Regions from separate parts of the Pseudomonas sp. FP603 genome, predicted to be linked through region 3. Evidence: predicted binding sites of a transcription regulator. Region 3 holds the regulator's gene; each other region holds the start of a gene.

What was found. Region 3 encodes sigma-54, which starts transcription at its own class of promoters, with help from an activator protein. Its sites were predicted from a motif close to ANTGGCATNNANNTTGCTNT; they were not measured.
Positions count from the first base shown of each region.
Region 1: a site for sigma-54 is predicted at 1,681-1,700, ahead of PSH65_RS23630 (flagellar basal body rod protein FlgF). Genes of this name have one in related genera too.
Region 2: a site for sigma-54 is predicted at 1,664-1,683, ahead of glnK (P-II family nitrogen regulator). Genes of this name have one in related genera too.
Region 4: a site for sigma-54 is predicted at 2,403-2,422, ahead of PSH65_RS04785 (pilin). Genes of this name have one in related genera too.

Region 1 is NZ_CP117431.1:5,116,712-5,120,896, forward strand. Features, by position in the region: gene flgH (flagellar basal body L-ring protein FlgH) at 1-2, opposite strand, end outside; gene flgG (flagellar basal-body rod protein FlgG) at 55-840, opposite strand; gene PSH65_RS23630 (flagellar basal body rod protein FlgF) at 886-1,626, opposite strand; gene PSH65_RS23635 (sigma-54-dependent phenylalanine hydroxylase transcriptional regulator PhhR) at 1,963-3,522, opposite strand; gene phhA (phenylalanine 4-monooxygenase) at 3,803-4,185, shown strand, end outside.
Region 2 is NZ_CP117431.1:246,912-251,096, reverse strand. Features, by position in the region: gene PSH65_RS01125 (ammonium transporter) at 1-1,085, opposite strand, end outside; gene glnK (P-II family nitrogen regulator) at 1,121-1,459, opposite strand; gene PSH65_RS01115 (accessory factor UbiK family protein) at 1,878-2,144, shown strand; gene PSH65_RS01110 (Bro-N domain-containing protein) at 2,628-3,149, shown strand; gene PSH65_RS01105 (HigA family addiction module antitoxin) at 3,161-3,424, opposite strand; gene PSH65_RS01100 (YifB family Mg chelatase-like AAA ATPase) at 3,769-4,185, shown strand, end outside.
Region 3 is NZ_CP117431.1:5,906,973-5,911,157, forward strand. Features, by position in the region: gene lptA (lipopolysaccharide transport periplasmic protein LptA) at 1-546, shown strand, start outside; gene lptC (LPS export ABC transporter periplasmic protein LptC) at 1-11, shown strand, start outside; gene lptB (LPS export ABC transporter ATP-binding protein) at 546-1,271, shown strand; gene PSH65_RS27395 (RNA polymerase factor sigma-54) at 1,457-2,950, shown strand; gene hpf (ribosome hibernation-promoting factor, HPF/YfiA family) at 3,025-3,333, shown strand; gene ptsN (PTS IIA-like nitrogen regulatory protein PtsN) at 3,346-3,810, shown strand; gene rapZ (RNase adapter RapZ) at 3,813-4,185, shown strand, end outside.
Region 4 is NZ_CP117431.1:1,010,805-1,014,989, reverse strand. Features, by position in the region: gene PSH65_RS04800 (DUF748 domain-containing protein) at 1-786, shown strand, start outside; gene PSH65_RS04795 (DUF2845 domain-containing protein) at 786-1,082, shown strand; gene PSH65_RS04790 (BON domain-containing protein) at 1,257-1,613, opposite strand; gene PSH65_RS04785 (pilin) at 1,931-2,356, opposite strand; gene pilB (type IV-A pilus assembly ATPase PilB) at 2,583-4,185, shown strand, end outside.

The sequences.
Region 1 (4,185 bases), 790 kb from region 3:
ATGACCCTACCTCACGGTGTTGCAGGCGACCTCATGGCCGCCTCATAGACTTGATTACAGATTCTGCGTTACGAACGAGAGCATCTGGTCGGCGGTGGAGATCACCTTGGAGTTCATCTCGTAGGCGCGCTGAGTGGTGATCATGTTGACCATCTCTTCAACGGTGCTGACGTTGGACGTTTCCAGGGTGTTCTGCAGCGTGGTGCCGAAACCGGCGAGGCCCGGGGTGCCGACTTGCGGCGCGCCACTGGCAGCGGTTTCCAGGAACAGGTTGTTACCCACCGCTTGCAGACCGGCCGGGTTGATGAAGTCGGCGGTTTGCAGGTTGCCGATCACCTGGGAGGCCGGGTTGCCGGCAACAGTGACAGACACGGTGCCGTCACGGCCGACGGTGAACGTCTGGGCGTCGTTCGGAATGACAATCGCCGGCTCCAGGGCGAAGCCGCTGGCGTTCACGATCTGACCGTTGGAGTCCAGGTGGAAGGTACCGTCACGGGTGTAGGCCGTGGTGCCATCCGGCTGCAGAATCTGGAAGAAACCGCGACCATCGACGGCCAGGTCAAGCGGCTGCTCGGTTGTTTGCAAGCTACCAGCGGTGAAGTTTTTCTGGGTGCCGACAATGCGCACACCGGTACCCACTTGCAGACCCGACGGCAATTCACTGTCCTGGGTCGACTGGGCGCCTGGCTGGCGTTTGATCTGGTACAGCAAGTCCTGGAACTCGGCGCGGTCACGTTTGAAACCCGTGGTCGATACGTTCGCCAGGTTGTTGGAAATGGTGGTGAGGTTGGTGTCCTGGGCGGACAGACCTGTTTTGGCAACCCATAGAGCCGGAAGCATTCGATTCTCCTCGTGCGCCTGTTTTACGGCGCGACGTTCTGATAATTAGCTGATCTGCAAGACCCGAGCCATGGCCTGGTCATCGTCTTTGGCGGTGTTCATCATCTTGATGTGCAGCTCGAACTGCTTGGCCAGCGCCAGCACCGAGGTCATTTCTTCCACAGCATTGACGTTGCTCGACTCAAGGAACCCGGACACCAGTTTGACGTTGGCATCGGCCTGCGCCGGCTTGCCATCCTTGGTGTGGATCGAACCGTCCAGGCCTTTGGTCATGTTCTTGAAGTCCGGGTTGACCAGTTTGATGCGGTCGACTTCGGCCATCACGCGAGGGCCTTCACCCATCGCACGGATGCTGATGGTGCCGTCTTCGCCGACTTCGATTTGCTGCTCGGGCGGCACGGCAATCGGCCCGCCGTTGCCTACCACCGGCATACCGTTGCCAGCACGCAGCACGCCCAGCGCGTCAACGTTCAGGCTGCCGGTGCGCACGTAGCTTTCACCGCCATCGGGGTTCTGCACGGCGATCCAGCCGTTACCCTGCACCGCGACGTCGAGGTCGCGACCGGTTTGCACCAGCGCACCCGGGGAGAAGTCGGTGGCCGGACGTTCGCTCATGGCAAACGCACGCGCCGGAAAGCTGTCACCAAACACCGGCATCGAACGGGCCTGTTCCAGGTCTTTCTGAAAACCGTTGGTAGAGATGTTCGCCAGGTTGTTGGCATGAGCCTTCTGCGCCAGTGCATTCTGGCTGGCGCCGGTCATTGCCACATAAAGGTACTTGTCCACACTCTTTCCTCTGCATGCCGGACGTTTGCCGCCCACCGCTGTACTGCTGAGCCATAAGCAATTTGCAGACCAACTTTTTTCTGGCGGCGCAGGGCCCGGCAAACAAAGGACTTGAGGGATCGGAGGGGATTGGGGGGAATGTGTCGAAGACGAAAAACCGGCGGTGTTATGCCGGTTGGTGGCAAGGCTTGACCGAGGTGTTGGCAGTGCTTGCCTCTTCGCGGGCAAGCCCGCTCCCACAGGATCTTCGGTGAACACAGTATTTGTGAACAACAAAGAAACCTGTGGGAGCGGGCTTGCCCGCGAAGAGGCCAGCACAAACACCGCACATGCCTGTTATGACTCGGTCTTGCCGACCTCATACTCACGCAACTTATTGGCAATGGTCGTATGCGAAACCCCCAACCGCTTGCCCAGTTGCCGACTGCTCGGATGCTCGGAATACAAACGCTCCAGCACCGCTTTTTCAAAGCGCCCGACAATCTCGTCCAAGCCGCCCTCAAGGGAAAAATCGCCAAGCGGCTGACGCACGCCGTAGTCCGGCAGACGAATGTGCTCGGCTTTGACGGTGCCGCCGTCACACAGGGAAACCGCCTGGAACAGTACGTTTTCCAACTGCCGCACGTTACCCGGCCAGTGATAGTGACTGAGCCGTTCCATCGCCGCCGGCGCCAGTTTCGGCAACGGGCAACCGATCTGCCGACTGGCCTGATCGAGGAAGTGCTCCACCAGCGGCGCCAGTCCGTCGAGGCATTCGCGCAGCGGCGGAATGTGCAGCGAGAGCACGTTCAAACGGTGGTACAAATCCTGGCGAAACTCACCGCGAGCGCACAACTCGGACAAGTCCACTTGAGTCGCGCAGATCACCCGCACATCCAGATAAACCTCTTCATCACTGCCGACACGACGGAAGCAACCGTCCTGCAGAAAGCGCAGCAATTTCACTTGCAAGCGCGGGCTCATTTCGCCGACGCCATCGAGAAACAGCGTACCGCCCGCCGTCAGTTCCAACAGCCCGAGCTTGCCTTCGGCCCGTGCCCCTTCGAAGGCGCCGGGGCCGTAACCGAACAATTCGGTCTCGGCCATGGACTCCGGCAAGCCGGCGCAATTGAGCGCCATCAACGGTGATTGCCCACGCGGGCTCGCCAGGTGACAAGCCCGCGCCAACAACTCTTTGCCGGTGCCGGTTTCGCCTTCGATCAACAGCGGCGCATCCAGCGGCGCCATGCGCCGCGCTTCGCGAACCACCGCAGCCATCACTTTCGAGCTCTGGAAAATGCTGTCGAAGCCGCGCAATTCCTGCTTGCGCACGTTATAGATGCGCTCACCCACCCGGTCCGCCCGGTGCAACGTCAACACCGCACCGGCCATGGCCTCGCTTTCGTCATGCTCCGATTGCAGCGGCGCGATGTCGGCGAGAAACACGTCACCCTTGACCTTGACCCGCAAGCCGTTGATCCGCGACTTGTTCGCGCGCACCAGCTCCGGCAAATCGAAATCCTCGGCGTACCGCGACAATGGAATCCCGGGCACCTCGTCCACCCGCACCCCGAGCAACTGCGCCGCCGCACGGTTGGCCGCGACGATGGAGCCGCCCATGTCGATCGACAGCACCGGAAACTCCAGGGCACCGAGCAAGGCATTGAGCTCCATGTGCCGACGCTCGCTGGGCATCAGCCCTACGCGTTTGACGCCGAACACCCCACCAATCGCCTCGAACTTCGGACGCAACGCCTGGAACTGAATATTGATCAGGTTCGGGCAGTGCAGATAGATAGCATTGCCGTGCTCACCGCCCACCTCGCCGCGGGCGACGTTGATCCCGTACTCGACCAACAGGTTGAGAATGTCGCGCAGGATACCGATGCGGTTCTGGCAGTGGACTTTGATACGCATATAAAGGCCCGTAACAGGGGAATCGAGGCCCGACGCAAGGAAATTTCTGCGCGAACGCCAAGTTAGTCGTCAAGATTATGTGACACCCACGATCCATTTCAAACATGGAAATATCAATACTTACGCCACAGCAGCCAAACCGTAACGAATACTTTACGAAACGCATGGCTTTTTCCTACATAAGGCGCGGAACACCTGCTGCAAAGTCGCATACCTTGGCGTATCAATAATTCCAGAGCAGGACATAAAACAAGAACGTATCCCCTAGCAGGAGAGCAGCATGAAGCAGACGCAATACGTGGCTCGTGAGCCCGATGCGCAAGGTTTTATCGACTACCCCGCCGAAGAACACGCGGTGTGGAACACGCTGATCACTCGCCAACTGAAAGTGGTCGAGGGTCGTGCGTGCCAGGAATACCTGGACGGTATCGAAAAACTCGGTCTGCCCCACGACCGCATCCCGCAACTGGGTGAGATCAACAAAGTCCTCGGTGAAACCACCGGCTGGCAAGTTGCCCGAGTACCCGCACTGATTCCCTTCCAGACCTTTTTCGAATTGCTGGCGAGCAAGCAGTTTCCGGTGGCGACCTTTATTCGTACACGCGAAGAGCTGGATTACCTGCAAGAGCCTGACATTTTCCACGAGATCTTTGGCCACTGTCC
Region 2 (4,185 bases), 1.2 Mb from region 3:
CCGATGCCATGCACGCCGAAGGCATCCAGGGAGTCGTCATAACCGAGTTTGCGTTTCAGGGTGGTTGCGCAGAAGAAGCACACCACGCCCGCCGCCAAACCGATCACCAGAGCGCCCATCGGGCCCACGGTGCCTGCCGCCGGAGTGATTGCAACCAGACCGGCCACAACACCCGACGCGATACCCAGTGCGCTTGGTTTGCCGTGGGTGATCCACTCGGCAAACATCCAGCCCAGCGCCGCAGCAGCGGTGGCGATCTGGGTGACCAGCATCGCCATGCCGGCAGTGCCGTTAGCGGCGGCAGCGGAACCGGCGTTGAAGCCGAACCAGCCAATCCACAGCATCGCGGCGCCCATCAAGGTGTAGCCGAGGTTGTGTGGGGCCATCGGGGTGGTCGGGAAGCCTTTACGCTTGCCCAATACCAGGCAGGCAATCAGACCGGCCACACCGGCGTTGATGTGCACCACGGTGCCGCCGGCGAAGTCGAGCACGCCCCAGTCCCACATCAGGCCGCCGTTGCCGGACCAGACCATGTGCGCAATCGGTGCGTAAACCAGGGTGAACCAGATGCCCATGAAGATCAGCATGGCGGAGAACTTCATCCGCTCGGCGAAAGCACCGACGATCAACGCTGGGGTGATGATGGCGAAAGTCATCTGGAAGGTAATGAAGACCGCCTCGGGGAACAGCGCCGCGGGACCGGTCAGGCTCGAAGGCGTGACACCGGCGAGGAACGCCTTGCCCATGCCGCCAAAGAACGAGTTGAAGTTGACGACGCCCTGCTCCATGCCGGTGGTGTCGAACGCAATGCTGTAGCCATAAATGACCCACAGAATGCTGATCAGACCGGTAATGGCGAAGCACTGCATCATCACGGAAAGAATGTTTTTCGAGCGAACCATGCCGCCGTAGAACAGCGCGAGACCGGGAATGGTCATGAACAGCACAAGGGCTGTCGAGGTCATCATCCAGGCGGTATCGCCGGAATTGAGGACTGGGGCCGCCACTTCGTCTGCCGCCATGGCCAGGCCGGGCATTACGAGGGACAACAGGGCTCCTAGCCCTGCGATTTTACGCAGAGTCATATTGTTTTCTCCTGGGGCGTTGGGTTTGTGGCGGCTTAGATTGCGTCGGTATCGGTTTCGCCGGTACGGATGCGAATCGCCTGTTCCAGATTGACCACGAAGATCTTGCCGTCACCGATCTTGCCGGTGTTGGCGGCCTTGGTTATCGCCTCGATAACCCGGTCCAGATCCTTGTCGTCAATGGCGACATCGATCTTCACCTTGGGCAGAAAATCGACCACGTACTCCGCGCCGCGATACAGCTCGGTGTGACCCTTCTGCCGACCGAAGCCTTTGACCTCAGTAACGGTAATGCCCTGCACGCCGATCTCGGACAGCGACTCGCGCACGTCGTCCAGTTTGAACGGCTTGATGATGGCAGTGACTAGCTTCATGAAAACTCTCTCCCGAATTGGTGGACTTGCCCCAGGAAAACAAACCCGACTCAAGTCTAAGCGCAGTGCCTGGCTTTGTAACGCATCGTCGGCCTTACCTGCCCGTCCGACGCCAGCGAACCACTCCGCACGAAACTTCCCCCGTTCCGCTTGGCGCACTGCATTCGTCACAGCGACTGCATCAGTGCATGGGTCACCAGCGACTAAGCAGAAAGCTTGCCATCTATCCAAAACCCATTGATTTCAAGCCCTTGGCCGCTACCGCAGGCCGTTCCAGCCGATTGACGCAACGGTTACGCACAACAACAGTGCGCAGCCGCCCATCCACATGCGCGAAAAGCGTGCATCCGTTGCCGCCGAGATTGACTATAGACACTGCGTGGTACACTGCCCGCCATTGTTGACAGGAACATTTCCCATGCTCGCGCCCAAAGACTTCCTCGACGCCCTGAGCGGCACCGCCTCCCGCCTCTTCAGCGGCGACACCCCACTGCCGAAAAGCGAAATCGAAAGCCAGTTCAAGGCTCTGTTGCAGAGCGGCTTCAGCAAGCTGGACCTGGTGAGCCGGGAAGAGTTTGATAGCCAGATGGTCGTACTGGCACGGACCCGGGCTCGGTTGGAGAGCCTTGAAGCGAAAGTGGCGGAGCTTGAAGCGAAGCTCAACCCACCTGCTGACGCCGAGTAAGCTGATCATTCCCGCGCTCTGCGTGGGAATGCCGCCAGGGACGCTCCGCGTTCCGCTCCAGATGTGACGCAGAGCGTCACGGGATGCATTCCCACGCAGAGCGTGGGAACGATCATTCAATGTTTTCTGTAGGAGCTGCCGAAGGCTGCGATCTTTTGATCTTAAGCCCCGCAAACATCCCAGCAACTTCCTACAAAGAACACCACCGCCGTCCGATTGCGTCGTAAGGCCTCCAGTTTCTATGCTCATCCCCAGCTGAATGTTCAGCTCTGGGTTTGGCGACCTGGAAGACCCCGACGCACCGCGACCACATTCGACCGAGGAATTTGTTCCCATCTCGAATTATGGCGGCTATGCGTGGGAGACCTTCGGGTCTGCCGGTTTTCGGGCGTCACCGGTTCGCCAACCCGCGCATGGCTGCCACCTTTTTCGTTTGGCGACGATCAGAGGCAGTTTTCTTCATTTGATCCCGAGAACTGCACCATGGACGAAAACTATCTAATCCCCCACATCTTCACCCGCCACAAACTCCACCTCCACGCCCGCCTCCTGGAAAACCAGCCCTGGTTCAGCGCCCGCGACCTCGGCCGATTGCTAAGGCTTTTCCTCGACGAACGAGCGTTACGAAAACTCGACCCCGACCAACACCAGTCCGTGCGAATGCTCATCCACGGCACAGTAGAGAACACACTGCTGATCAGCGAATCCGGCGTCTACGCGTTACTGATCTACCACTACTGCCCCGAATACCGAGGCCTGCGCGAATGGCTGACCCACGATGTCGTGCCAGCCCTCAGAGACGCCCAGCAACCCACCTCAACAGAGCGCCCGATCCTGAGTTTGCTGAACTGGCCGGAGATGTCATTGAGTTTGCTGCACTGGAATAACCAGCCGTGGATTCGGTTGCAGGATGTTCCGCAACTGCTGCCAAATGAGAAACGACCGCGAGGTAGGGTCAATGCGCCGTGGTGGAAGCGTGCTTCGCGGGTGCTGCAGTCTTTTTAAGCTCCCGAAGCTCAACCACGCTCGATTTCGGTTCTGCGCTGATCGTAGGCCGATTGCAGGTTTAGCCAGAACTCGGGGGTGGTTTTCAGGCAGAGCGAGAGCTTCTTTGCGAGCTCAGGACTGATACCACCCTCCTGCATCACAAGAGCTCTCACATCACCCGCGACCTCATTCAACGACCTAGCCAAAGCATCCGCTGTAATACCCAGCGGCTCAAGAAACTCCTTTTCAAGGATTTCGCCAGGATGAATCGGCCGCATTCCAGAATTGCTCATATCCCCTCCTGAGGGCTTGATCAGCTTTGATCATAAGCAGCCACCCCGATCCGACAAGAGCGTCCAAGCTCTTTCACCGAAGTCCTTCATCTATTCAGGCCCGGTCCTACAAAGAAATCTAGCTCCTCTGTTGATTACGCCCAAATACCAGCCGCGACGTGACCTTTGTAGCAGCCTTCGGCAGCTGCTACAGATCGCGTTACGGCTTAACTGACTGGAATCAGCTTGCCCCCCAGCAACATCCTGCGAAAGTTTGGTTACTCCGCCGCCACGCTAAATCATCTGCCCACGACTACCCTTCAAAAACCGCAGGAAGCGGTTCCCTGTCAGCTCAAGGAACGACCATGTCCCTCTCCATCGTCCACAGCCGCGCCCAGGTTGGCGTGGAAGCGCCCGCCGTTACCGTAGAAGTGCATCTGGCCAACGGCTTGCCGTCACTGACGATGGTCGGTTTGCCCGAAGCCGCCGTGAAGGAAAGCAAGGACCGAGTACGCAGCGCGATCATCAATTCGGGGCTGCAATTTCCGGCGCGGCGTATCACCTTGAATCTCGCTCCCGCCGATCTGCCGAAGGACGGCGGGCGATTCGATCTGGCGATTGCCTTGGGGATTCTGTCGGCCAGTGTGCAAGTGCCAACGTTGACGCTGGATGACGTGGAGTGCCTGGGAGAGCTGGCGTTGTCGGGCGCTGTGCGGGCGGTTCGGGGTGTGTTGCCGGCGGCGCTGGCTGCGCGCAAGGCCGGGCGCACGCTGGTGGTGCCG
Region 3 (4,185 bases):
AGGCTCGTTAAAACTCTCCCTATTTTGCTCAGTCTGGGCGCAGCACTGGGAAGCGTGAGCGCCTGGGCTCTGCCGAACGATCAAGAGCAGCCTATCCGCATTCAGGCCGACGATGCCCAACTGGACGACAAGAATGGCGTTGCCACCTACAAAGGCGACGTGATCATCACCCAAGGCTCGATGAAGGTCACCGGCAATACCGTGACCATCACCCGTACCCCGGCCGGCGACATCGACGTAGTGACTTCGGTGGGCAACCTCGCCTACTTCGAGCAACTGCAAACGGCGGGCGACACCAAGCCGGTTCAGGGCTACGGCGTAACTATTCAGTACCACGCCTCGCAAAACCGCGTCGTGCTGATCGATCGCGCCAAAGTCATCGACAAGGACAACAACGTCACCCAAGGCGAGAAAATCGTCTACGACACGGTCAAAAAGCTTGCGAGCGCCGGTCGCGCCACGGGTAACAAGGTCACCGAGTCGCGTCCTCGCATCGACATGGTGATCCAGCCGAAGAAGAAAACCGACGAGCAAAAGGCCCAGTAATGGCAACTCTGAAAGCTCAGCATCTGGCCAAGAGCTACAAGAGCCGTCAGGTCGTGCGCGACGTCAGCCTGTCTATCGACAGCGGTCAGATCGTCGGCCTGCTTGGTCCTAACGGCGCCGGTAAAACCACGTGCTTCTATATGATTGTCGGCCTGGTACAGGCCGATCAGGGCCGCGTACTGATCGATGACCTGGACGTCAGCCACCAGCCGATGCACGGTCGTGCGAAGGCGGGTATCGGCTATCTTCCGCAAGAAGCGTCGATCTTCCGCAAACTGTCGGTGGCCGACAACATCATGGCCATCCTCGAGACTCGCAAGGAACTCGACAAGGCCGGTCGTCGCCAAGAGCTGGAAAGCCTGATGCAGGAATTCCACATCCACCACATCCGCGACAACCTCGGCATGAGCCTGTCCGGTGGTGAACGCCGCCGAGTGGAAATCGCCCGAGCGCTGGCCACCAATCCGAAATTCATCCTCCTCGACGAACCCTTCGCCGGTGTGGACCCGATTTCGGTAGGCGACATCAAGCAGATCATTCATCACCTCAAGGCCAAAGGCATTGGCGTGCTGATCACGGACCACAACGTCCGCGAAACCCTGGATATCTGCGAAACCGCCTACATCGTCAACGATGGTCAACTGATCGCCGAAGGTGACTCTGCCACCATCCTGGCCAATGAACTGGTCAAGGAAGTGTATCTGGGCCATGAGTTCCGCCTGTAAGCACTGAGGTGCCCGGGTCGCCGAGAGGGCGCTCGCTTCAATAAAAAAATCAATAACCTTTTATTGTTACAGCGCTCTAGGCAAACACTTCAGTTTCGGGCATATAATTTGCTTATGTTTGGCGCTTCGGCGCCCTGTAGTGGATGGCGCATGTGCGCCGGCGAATAAGGTGTTAAGCCCCTGCCATGAAACCATCGCTAGTCTTGAGAATGGGCCAGCAGCTGACGATGACACCGCAGCTGCAACAGGCCATACGCCTGCTCCAATTGTCGACCCTGGACCTGCAACAGGAAATCCAGGAGGCCCTGGAGTCCAATCCGATGCTCGAACGCCAAGAAGAAGGCGACGACTTCGATAACGCAGACCCCTTGGCCGATAGCGCCGAACAGAAACCCAACGCCGACGTTCAGGAACCCTCCTACCAGGAAACCGCCCCGACGGTGGATAACCTAGAGGAAGGCGACTGGAACGAGCGAATTCCCAACGAATTGCCCGTCGACACCGCCTGGGAGGACGTCTACCAGACCAGCGCCAGCAGCCTGCCGAGCAACGATGACGACGAGTGGGATTTCACCACCCGTACGTCGGTCGGTGAAAGCCTGCAAAGCCATTTGCTCTGGCAGCTGAACCTTGCACCGATGTCCGACACCGATCGCCTGATCGCCGTAACCCTGATCGATTGCATCAACAATCAGGGCTACCTGGACGAAACCCTCGAGGAAATCCTCGAAGCGTTCGACCCGGAACTGGACATCGAACTGGACGAAATCGAAGCCGTCCTGCACCGCATCCAGCAATTCGAACCCGCTGGCATCGGCGCCCGCAATCTCGGTGAGTGCCTGCTGCTGCAACTGCGCCAGCTGTCCGCCAAGACCCCCTGGCTGGCAGAGGCCAAGCGTCTGGTCACCGATTACATCGACCTGCTCGGCAGCCGCGACTACAGCCAGCTAATGCGCCGCATGAAGCTCAAGGAAGATGAGCTGCGCCAGGTCATCGAACTGGTCCAGAGCCTCAATCCGCGTCCGGGCTCGCAGATCGAGTCCACCGAAGCCGAATACGTTGTTCCGGACGTGATTGTGCGCAAGGACAACGAACGCTGGCTGGTGGAGCTGAATCAGGAGTCGGTGCCACGCCTGCGGGTCAACGCCCAGTACGCCGGTTTCGTGCGTCGTGCCGATACCAGCGCCGATAACACCTTCATGCGCAATCAACTGCAGGAAGCTCGCTGGTTCATCAAGAGTCTGCAAAGCCGCAATGAAACCTTGATGAAAGTCGCCACCCAAATCGTCGAGCATCAGCGCGGCTTTCTTGAATACGGTGACGAAGCCATGAAGCCGTTGGTGCTGCATGACATCGCCGAAGCGGTGGGCATGCATGAATCGACGATTTCACGGGTAACCACGCAAAAATTCATGCATACCCCACGGGGCATCTATGAACTGAAATACTTTTTTTCCAGCCACGTCAGTACCTCCGAAGGCGGTGAATGCTCGTCCACGGCGATCCGCGCGATCATCAAAAAACTGGTTGCCGCGGAAAATCAGAAAAAGCCGTTGAGTGACAGCAAGATCGCTGGTTTACTGGAGGCACAAGGCATTCAGGTGGCTCGCCGCACCGTCGCCAAGTACCGCGAATCCCTCGGGATCGCGCCTTCGAGCGAACGCAAGCGGTTGATGTAGAGCCACGCCACAGCGTTCCAGTGGTAGATCATCTGATCTACCGCTTTATGCACTGGCAACGAAGGAGAAGCTGTATGCAAGTCAACATCAGTGGACACCAACTGGAAGTGACCGAACCCCTGCGCACCTACATCGGCGAAAAACTCGACCGATTGGAGAGGCATTTCGACAAGATCACCAATGTGCAAGTCACGATGAACGTCGAAAAACTGCTGCAGAAGATCGAAGCCACGCTGCATATTCCCGGCGGAGAAGTGGTCGCCAATGCCGAGCATACGGACATGTATGCCGCCATCGACCTGCTGACCGACAAGCTGGATCGCCAACTCAAAAAGCATAAGGAAAAGACCCAGAGCCTCCTCCAGGGCGCGACCGGTCGTTAACATCCCCAACCCATGATCCGACTTGAAACCATCCTGACCCCCGGCCGTTCCCTCGTGAACGTGCCGGGCGGCAGTAAAAAGAAAGCCCTCGAACAGATTGCCAACCTTATCCACAAAGAAGTGCCGGATCTGGCCATGCAGGATGTATTCGAGAGCCTGGTTGCCCGTGAAAAACTCGGTTCCACCGGTTTTGGCAACGGCATCGCCATCCCCCACTGCCGCCTAAAGGGCTGCGACTCGCCCATCAGTGCCTTGATGCACCTGGACGCGCCTATCGATTTCGACGCCATCGACGGAGCCCCGGTTGACCTGCTGTTTGTGCTGCTGGTCCCGGAAGCCGCCACCGACGCACACCTGGAACTGCTGCGCCAGATCGCCAGCATGCTTGATCGCAAGGAAGTGCGCGAAAAACTGCGCAGCGCCCCGAGCAACGAAGCCTTGTACAAGGTTGTCCTGGACGAGCAGAACGGTCACTAATCATGCGCCTGATCATCGTCAGCGGCCGCTCCGGCTCAGGTAAAAGTACCGCCCTCGATGTGCTCGAGGACAACGGCTATTACTGCATCGACAACCTGCCTGCCGGTCTGCTGCCGGAGTTGGCCGAACGCGCGCTGATTCATACCGAACTGGCACAACCGCTGGTGGCCGTGTCCATCGATGCGCGTAACTTGCCAAGCCACCTGTCGCGGTTTCCCGAATTGCTGGAAGAAGTCCGCAGCCGGCATATCCAGTGCGATGTGCTGTACCTGGACGCCGACGAAGAAACCTTGCTCAAACGCTTTTCGGAAACTCGCCGTCGTCACCCGCTCAGTAGCGCCAATCGCTCATTGGCGGAGGCGATAGAGGACGAAA
Region 4 (4,185 bases), 2.0 Mb from region 3:
AGCCCGGACGCCGTGAGCCTGCCGCTGAAACTGGCGATTGCCTTGCTCAAGGATGTCGACGGCAAGATTTCCATTGAGCTACCGGTGAGCGGCGACCTGAACAACCCACAGTTCAGTGTCATGCCTATTATCTGGCAGACCCTGCGCAACCTGATCGTGAAAGCCGCCGCCGCGCCATTCAAAATGATTGGCGGGCTGGTCAGCGGCGGTGGTTCGGAAGACTTGGGCACAGTGGCATTCGCACCGGGCTCAAGCGACCTGAGCAAAGACGCCGAAGCGGCGCTGGTCAAGCTGTCCCAGGCGCTCAAGGAACGTCCGGCCCTGCGCCTGGAAATCGAAGGCACTGCAGCCAAGAGCAGCGATGGTCCGCTGATTGCCGAGCAACGCCTGGAACGGGAATACCAGTACAACTACTACAAGATGCTCCAGCGTCGCGGTGACAAGGTGCCGGCCCAGGCCTCATTGCTGGAAGTGCCGGACAGCGAGAAAGGCCCGCTGCTCGAAGGGATCTACCGCACACGCCTGAAGACCCAGCCGCCCGCCGAATGGAAGGACCTGGGCAAGGAAGAACGCAGCAAAAAAATGCGTGAAAGCGTGATCGCCTTCTGGAGCTCCAGCGAAGTTCTGTTACGTCAACTGGGGCAAGAACGGGCCAGCAGCATCAAGGATTTTCTGGTGGACAAGGGTCAATTGGCCGATGACCGCGTGTACTTCATCGACGCCAGCCTCGGTGAGGCACAAAGCGATGGCCGCGTTATCACCCCCATGCATCTGGATGCCGAGTGATGGGCGCACGTTGGCTTTTGAGCCTGGCTCTGTTGCTGGTTGCCGGCCAGACAGCAGCGGCCGATACCTTGCGCTGCGGCAGTCAATTGATCAGCGTGGGGGACAGGTCCGGCGAAGTGCTGCAGAAATGCGGAGAGCCGGTTGCCCGCGACTTGTTGGGCTACAAGCGTAGTGCCAATCGGCGGGAAGAGTTTCAGGTCGAGGAATGGACCTACGGGCCCAACAGCGGGATGTACCAGTACCTGCGCTTTGAAGGCAACCGGTTGGTTCGAATCACCAGCAAGCGTGGGAATTGAATCCACTCCCACAGTTGTTTTTGCGTTGTTCCCAATAGAACAGGCCCCGACACGAATGCCGGGGCCTGTAATGGCCACATCCTTGTGGCCTTCGCATGAACTCTCAAGTAGCGGCAGACGTATGACTCGGCCCGCCTACCGCACCTTCTCCCGGTCCAGGCGAGAAGCCTTGTTTTACTCCGATTTCAGGCCGTCAGCGGACACCGCTTTGACGCCTTTGATGTTCTTGGCGATTTGCACGGCGGTGGCTTTCTGAGCATCTGTCAGCACAGTGGTGGAAGACAGGGATACAACGCCTTTGTTGGTTTCGACCTTGATGTCGGTGCCGGGGATGCCTTTTTCGGTTACCAGGTCTGCTTTGACTTTGGTTGTGATCCAGGTATCGGAAACATCCTCTTTCGCTTCAGTGACTTCACCGGCGGCCAGCATCATGGGTGCCTGAGTCGCTTGGGTGGTCTGTGCAAATGCAGCGTTGGCCATGGTCAGGGTCAACGCGGTAGCAGTAGCGGCAGCGATAGCGAACTTCTTCATACGAGTAACTCCTGTATTTCTGGAAAGTCTGCTGCGTGTCTTGTCAGCAGGGTTACAGGAGGTAGTGCGAACGCTGTGCCAACAGCGACATAAAAAATAAAACCGTTTAAATCAACAAGTTAACCACAATGATAATTTCCGAAATCATGCAAATTGCATGACTGCGAAATTATCTACATGCAACTTGCGGGTTTTAACGCCGGCCTAAGGCCATGAATTGTCGGGGGGTTTTCTTGATTATTGGTGCGCTCCTCAAATGACGAGCAAAAAAATACCCCGCGTCGTGAAAGGCGGGGCATTGGCAGGATGACAATGGATCAAGAGCCAGCGGCAGCAGCACCAGTGCAGCCTTTAGGAGCGTATTCCTGTTCAACCGTAGTGGCGCAAGTCCAGCCGCCAGCGAGTGTGCGTGAAAGCGTAATGGTTTTGCTGAGCACCGGTCCCGGGGCATTGAGAATCGTGCAGCCAATACTGCCAACACCGGAAGAGGCGGTACCTGTTGCCGTAATCGTGCAATTGCCTGTAGTCGTCGTACCGCCGATCAGTTCGAGGGTAGGGTTGGTGCCTTGGTTGATGATGTCTTCGAAAGGCACCTTCAGTGCCGATATTTCTGCAAGGCCGGCAGTGACCTTCGCCCGCGCCTGGTACTTCGAATACTGTGGCAATGCAAACGTCGCCAGAATCCCGATGATCGCCACCACGATCAGCAGTTCAATCAGAGTAAAACCTTTTTGATTTTTCATAGACAGGCTCCATGCATGAGTCGAAATCTCATGATCTGAACAAGGCACAGCACAGGTCATGCCAAGCCGCGCGCGCCCCTGCCTGCTGGGCGCGAGATCGCGGCAAAGACCTTTCCTACTCCAAGGAACCGCACTATCTGACACTTTTTGTCACCTCACCCCGGCCGGTTTGGTTCCACTGCTTGACTAGGCTATAAGTCATTAACTGTCTGCGGCCGGTATCCCAATGAATGACATTGCCCTTAGCGGTCTGGCCAAGCAATTGGTACTGGCCGAGCTGATCACTGATCAAAGTGCGCAACAGGCGTATCAACAAGCCCAACGCAATCGAATCTCGCTGGTCAGCTATCTGGTGCAAAACAAACTGCTGAAGAGCTGGCAAGTCGCCGAGGTGGCCTCGGAGCATTTCGGCATGGCCCTGCTGGACCTCAATTGCCTGGACAAGGACACCCAACCCCGAGGGCTGGTCAGCGAGAAACTGATCCGCCAGCACCACGCCCTGCCCCTCTGGCGACGGGGTAACAAGCTGTTCGTGGGGATTTCCGACCCGACCAATCATCAAGCCATCAACGACATCCAGTTCAGCACCGGGCTGAGCACCGAAGCCATTCTGGTGGAGGAAGACAAGCTCAGCGACGCCATCGAAAAATTCTTCGACAACCCCTCCACCGGTCTGGAAGACATGGCCGATGTCGACCTCGACGGGCTGGACATCGAGTCGGTCGATGACCAGCACCAGGATTCCATCCCGGGGCAAGATACCGATGATGCGCCCGTGGTGCGCTTCGTCCACAAGATGCTGCTCGACGCGATCAAGAGCGGTTCTTCCGACCTGCATTTCGAGCCCTATGAAAAAATCTACCGCGTGCGGATGCGCACCGATGGCATGCTGCGAGAGGTCGCAAGGCCGACACAACTGGCCAACCGCATTGCTTCGCGGCTGAAGGTCATGGCCAGTCTCGACATCTCCGAACGGCGCAAACCCCAGGACGGGCGAATCAAGATGCGCCTGTCCAAAAGCAACTCCATCGACTTCCGGGTCAACACCCTGCCAACCCTGTGGGGCGAGAAGGTGGTGATCCGGATCCTCGACCCGTCCAGTGCCCAAATGGGCATCGATGCCCTCGGTTACGAACCCGACCAGAAAGACCTGTACATGGCCGCCCTCAAGCAGCCACAAGGGATGATTCTGGTGACCGGTCCCACCGGCTCGGGCAAGACCGTGTCGCTCTATACAGGGTTGAACATCCTCAACACCGTCGACATCAATATCTCCACCGCCGAAGACCCGGTAGAAATCAACATGGAAGGCATCAACCAGGTCAACGTCAATCCCAGGCAAGGACTGGATTTCGCCCAGGCGCTGCGCTCGTTTCTGCGTCAGGACCCGGACGTGATCATGGTCGGCGAAATCCGCGACCTCGAAACCGCCGAAATCGCCATCAAGGCTGCCCAGACCGGGCACATGGTACTTTCCACCCTACACACCAACAGCGCCGCGCAAACCCTGACACGCCTGCACAACATGGGGATTCAGGGCTTCAACATCGCGACCTCGGTCAGCCTGATCATCGCTCAGCGCCTGGCGCGCAAACTGTGCAGTCATTGCAAAAAGCCCATCGAGATTCCCCGCGAGGCGTTGCTCAAAGAAGGCTTTCCCGAGGAACGCATCGGCTCGTTCACGATCTATGAACCGATCGGTTGCGATCAGTGCAACAGCGGTTACAAAGGGCGAGTAGGGATTTATGAAGTGGTAAAGAACACCCCAGACCTGCAACGGCTGATCATGGCCGAAGGCAACTCACTGGAAATCGACATCCAGATGCGTA